One region of the Mycolicibacterium holsaticum DSM 44478 genome, then DNA from elsewhere that is predicted to be linked to it. Evidence: predicted binding sites of a transcription regulator. Region 1 holds the regulator's gene; the other holds the start of a gene.

Region 1 (2,395 bases):
CACGCAGCGGGCCCAGGATGGCAAGCCCCACCTCGTGGCTGGGCACCTCGGGCGAACCGGCCGCCCGCACGGTGTCCTCCACCTGCTGGGCGAGCAGGTTCAACGCGTCGTCGTCGACCTGCCGGCCCTGACAGGCGCGTCGCACACCGCCGATCACCTTCTCGCGGCTGAACGGCTCGGTGACACCGCTGCGTTTGACCACCGCGAGTACCGCCGTCTCGACGGTGGTGAACCGCCTGCCGCACTCCGGGCACGACCGGCGGCGCCGGATGGCCTGGCCTTCGTCGGTCTCACGGGAATCGACGACCCGGGAGTCGGGATGACGACAGAACGGACAGTGCATAACCGCTCCTTCGCCACGCCAACACACGATCACCTGGGACGACTTTGAGCGTACCTGCGTGGGACCCCGATGGCCCAGCACCGGGGCAATCCGGGCATACCTGGCCGAGATGTCGATGGACATCGCTGTGCGGCATGGCTTCTCACCGCCCACAACGCGTCAGCCGACCGGTGCGATGAGCGTTTGGCCCGCGTCCAGCACAGCGGAGTCCAGCTTGTTGAGCTCGCGAATCCGCTCGACCACGGCGCCGACCGGCGCATCCGGGGCCACCCGCTGGGCCACGTGGTTCAGCGTCTCACCGGTGTGCACTTGGACCACCGCGAGCCGCTCGGGCACCGCATCGGGGTTGCCGACCACGCCGCCGAACTGCGCGACCAACCCGAGCCACACCGTGATCGCCGCCGCTACCAGCGCGAGGACGACCGTGGTGGCCGGGGTGATCGGACGGCGCCGATGCGGCGCCCGCGACATCACGACGCCGGTCCCCCGGTACCTGATCGGCGCGCCGCCCGGGCGCCGCGCCGGCGGCCTGCGTCGGGCGACCGGCCGGACCCCCGGCCTGACCACAGGTGCCGCCGACATCTTCCGGGTCTCGATGATCGTCATCTTCCTGCCTTCCGTCCGCTTCGTTCGCTCTTGTGTTCGAAGATAGTCGATCACATGTTCGATTAATAGAACGTGTGATCGAACTGTTGCAAAACGATAGCGAGGACCACCGACATCTCTCGGTCAGCTCCGGCGCGACGACGAGGGCGCCCCATTCGCGACACGCCTCGAACACATGTTTGATTAATTGTCGGCGGCGCGTTACATTCGGCGCCATGGATTCCAGCAGCGATTCCCCGGGCGGAACGGAAAGCACCGGCGGGCGCCGCCGGCCTGACACTGGCCTGACCGAGCGTCAGCGCACCATCCTCGACGTCATCCGCGCCTCGGTCACCAGCCGCGGTTATCCCCCGAGTATCAGGGAGATCGGTGATGCGGTCGGCTTGACGTCGACGTCCTCGGTGGCGCACCAACTGCGCACGCTGGAACGCAAGGGCTACCTGCGCCGCGATCCCAACCGGCCCAGGGCCGTCGACGTGCGCGGCGCCGACGACCACGTGACCGCCCCCGTCACCGAGGTGGCGGGTTCGGACGCGCTACCGGAACCCACGTTCGTGCCGGTGCTGGGCCGGATCGCGGCAGGCGGACCGATCCTGGCCGAGGAGGCCGTCGAGGACGTGTTCCCGCTGCCGCGCGAGCTGGTCGGCGAAGGGTCGCTGTTTTTGCTCAAGGTCGTCGGCGAGTCGATGGTGGACGCGGCGATCTGCGACGGGGACTGGGTGGTGGTCCGTCAGCAAAACGTCGCCGACAACGGTGACATCGTCGCGGCGATGATCGACGGAGAGGCGACCGTCAAGACGTTCAAACGGACCGGCGGTCAGGTGTGGTTGATGCCGCACAACCCGGCGTTCGACCCGATCCCCGGCAACGAGGCGGCCGTGCTCGGCAAGGTCGTCACCGTGATCCGCAAGATCTAGTCGGCGCGCAGGAACCCGTTGGCGCGGGCGAATTCTTCGCTGCTGAACCAGATTTCGGCTTGCGCGTCGTCATAGTCTGCGCTGTCGGGAAGCCAGTATCGCCCCGTCTTGGTGTCGGCCTTGACCGGGTAGCCCTCCGGCGCCTCGTCGGAATCTGCAAGCGGTAGGCGAAACGCCGGTTGCGCTGGCTCGAGTTCGTCGGGCTCGATACGGGCGTGCCTGCCGGTGTCGGTCAACGGGTTGCGCTCGAGCTCGGTAGGCACCCGGGTCGGTGCGGTGTCGACGTCGTCGGGATCTTCCTCGTCAACCTCGTCGGTCACCGGCTGCTCGACATCGTGGTCGACATCGTGCTCGACATCGTGATCGACGTCGAGCTCTGCGTAGGGCACGGCGCCGACGTCTCCGGGCGGGGGTGCTTCCCACGGGCTGGACGGCTCGGCGGTCGAGGCCGCCCCGGCCGCCGGGGCCAACGAGCCCAAGCCCTCGCGCGCGTAACGGTCACCGAACAGCGTCGCGTCGTAGTCATCGC
Region 2 (2,395 bases), 800 kb from region 1:
GCCGCGGCGATCGCCGCCGCCAGGTCGTCACCGGGTCGGAACTCCGGCAGGCCCGGTACGGGAAGGAGTTCGACGGTGGCCGCAGACCCGTGCTCGGTCACGGTTTCACGCCGGCCAGATCGAGTCCGGCGCGCACCATCTCGGCCGTCGCCGCCGGGTCCTTCATCAACAGAGGCACCGCCCGCACCTCGACGCCGTCGATCTCGGCGGAATCGCCTTCGTGCACCAACCAGCCGTCGAGGATGCCGACTTTCGAACGCGCACCGAAGTATTCGCCGATCGCCTCGGATGTGCTCGGCACCCCGATCACCGACAGACATTCGTCGGCCATGCCGCGCAGCGGTTTTCCGCCGATCACGGGGGAGTAGCCGATGACCCGCGCCGGTGTCGACCGCAGCGCGGCCCGCACTCCGGGCACGGCGAGGATCGCGCCGATGCTCACCACCGGGTTGGACGGGGCGAGCAGCACGACGTCGGCCGATGCGATCGCGTCGGCGACGCCGGGCCCCGCGGTCGCATCGTCGGCGCCGACGAACGCGAAGCTGTGGGTGGGTACCTGGGCGCGGTAGCGCACCCACCACTCCTGGAAATGAATGGCGCGCTTCTCACCGTCGTTGGGATCGGTGATGACGACGTGGGTTTCGCTGCGGTCATCGGTGACCGGCAGCAGCCGCGCACCCGGCGACCACCGCCGGCACAGCGCCTCGGTGACTTCGGACAGCGGATAGCCGGCCCGCAACATCTGGCTGCGTACCAGATGGGTGGCCAGATCGCGGTCGCCGAGTCCGAACCAGTCCGGCTGCACACCGTAGGCGGCGAGTTCCTCCTTGGCGTGCCAGGTTTCGTTTCGGTGGCCCCAGCCGCGCTCCGGGTCGATGCCGCCGCCCAGCGTGTACATGCAGGTGTCGAGGTCCGGGCAGATCCGAACCCCGAACATCCACGCGTCGTCTCCGACGTTGACGATCGCGGTCAACTCGTTGGCGGTGTCGTTGCTGTCCTCGCGCCACTGGCCCAGCCCGAGAAGATGCTGCACGCCCAACAGGAACCGCGCTCCGCCGACTCCGCCGACCAGAACCGTGACCTTCACATCGACCGAGAGTAGGCCGTCGCGGCACGGCCGGCGCGGGCAGGAGCACTGTCGGGCGGTGGTGTGACAGACACGCCGATCAACGACTCGCCGATATTCGGTCACGGAATGGTATGAATTTCTGTTCTAACGCTTGACCGCAGCATCTAACGCGTGTGTAATCACACCAGTGTCATTTCGCGGTGGGCCTGCCGGTTCCGGTGTCGCAGACCGAGATTCGATCACTTGTTCGAATGAGATACCACATCTCAACAGCGATGCTCCATTTCAGAGATCCACGAGATCAGGTGAGGAGGCGGGAAGATGTCTTTTGAGCAAAGCGATTTCGATCGTCTGGCTCCGTTCGATAGCCGACTGTTCGGCTCAGTAGGCAGCGCGCCGCACACCAATACCGGACCGGCACCGATTGAGACGCCCACGCGTCCCCAGCTGAGCCTGGTGCCCGATCCAGTTGATATTGATGTTGCGCTGCCATTGACTCCCGAAGACGAGCTCTGGCAGGAGAAGGCCCTCTGTGCGCAAACCGACCCCGAGGCGTTCTTCCCGGAGAAGGGTGGCTCGACGCGGGAGGCCAAGCGGATCTGCCAGGGCTGCGAGGTCAAGGACGCGTGCCTGGACTACGCACTGGCCAATGACGAACGCTTCGGCATCTGGGGCGGCCTGTCCGAGCGCGAGCGCCGCCGCCTCAAGCGCGGGATCATCTGACCGCGCGCTCTACTCGTCGTCGATCGTCGGGTCGATGACAGAAGGTTCGACCCCCAGATAGGTGGCCACCTGAGCCACCAGGATTTCATGCAATAGATCGCCGAGCTCGATGGTGTCTTTGGCCCGTCGCTCAATCGGTTTGCGAAACAGCACAATTCGTGCGCGAGTCGCGTTGCCCCGAACATCTACGCCCGCCGGGATCAGCCGGGCCAGCGCGATCGGCCCGTCGGCGACCACTTCGGCCGGCCACTGCATGGTGTCGGGATCCTTCAGCGAGATCCGCGGTATCTCGTCGACGGCCACATCGAGCGCGGACAGCCGATCGTGCCAGCGCCGCTCGATCGGCTCGTAGGCTTCCAGCACCGCCATGTCGAACCGCTCGGCGCGGCTGCGCCAGCCCGGGACGGTAGGGGGCAGCAGCGGCCCGCGCATCTCCCGGCCGCGGCGTGATCGCAGATGTGCCCGTTCGGCCACGGACATGATCGTAACGGTTGGAGATCGGCCGTCCGCGAACTGCGCGTGTCCAGCAGCTTGCCGGGTGCGTCCGCGATAGCCTTCCGTGCGTGAACGTTCCCCGTCGCTGCTGCCGGCCCGGGTGCCCTC

The links. The regulator LexA, encoded in region 1, represses DNA repair genes until DNA is damaged. The targets are predictions, from matches to a motif close to CGAACANNTGTTCG.
Region 2: the regulator LexA is predicted to act here: its motif matches at 1,306-1,319, upstream of cofD (2-phospho-L-lactate transferase).

What each region holds. Positions count from the first base shown of each region.
Region 1 is NZ_CP080998.1:3,232,742-3,235,136, forward strand. It holds gene nrdR (transcriptional regulator NrdR) at 1-343, opposite strand, end outside; gene K3U96_RS15635 (LysM peptidoglycan-binding domain-containing protein) at 503-949, opposite strand; gene lexA (transcriptional repressor LexA) at 1,165-1,866, shown strand; gene K3U96_RS15645 (LGFP repeat-containing protein) at 1,863-2,395, opposite strand, start outside.
Region 2 is NZ_CP080998.1:4,028,648-4,031,042, reverse strand. It holds gene K3U96_RS19390 (coenzyme F420-0:L-glutamate ligase) at 1-101, opposite strand, end outside; gene cofD (2-phospho-L-lactate transferase) at 98-1,087, opposite strand; gene K3U96_RS19380 (WhiB family transcriptional regulator) at 1,391-1,792, shown strand; gene K3U96_RS19375 (metallopeptidase family protein) at 1,802-2,224, opposite strand; gene K3U96_RS19370 (DUF3499 domain-containing protein) at 2,356-2,395, shown strand, end outside.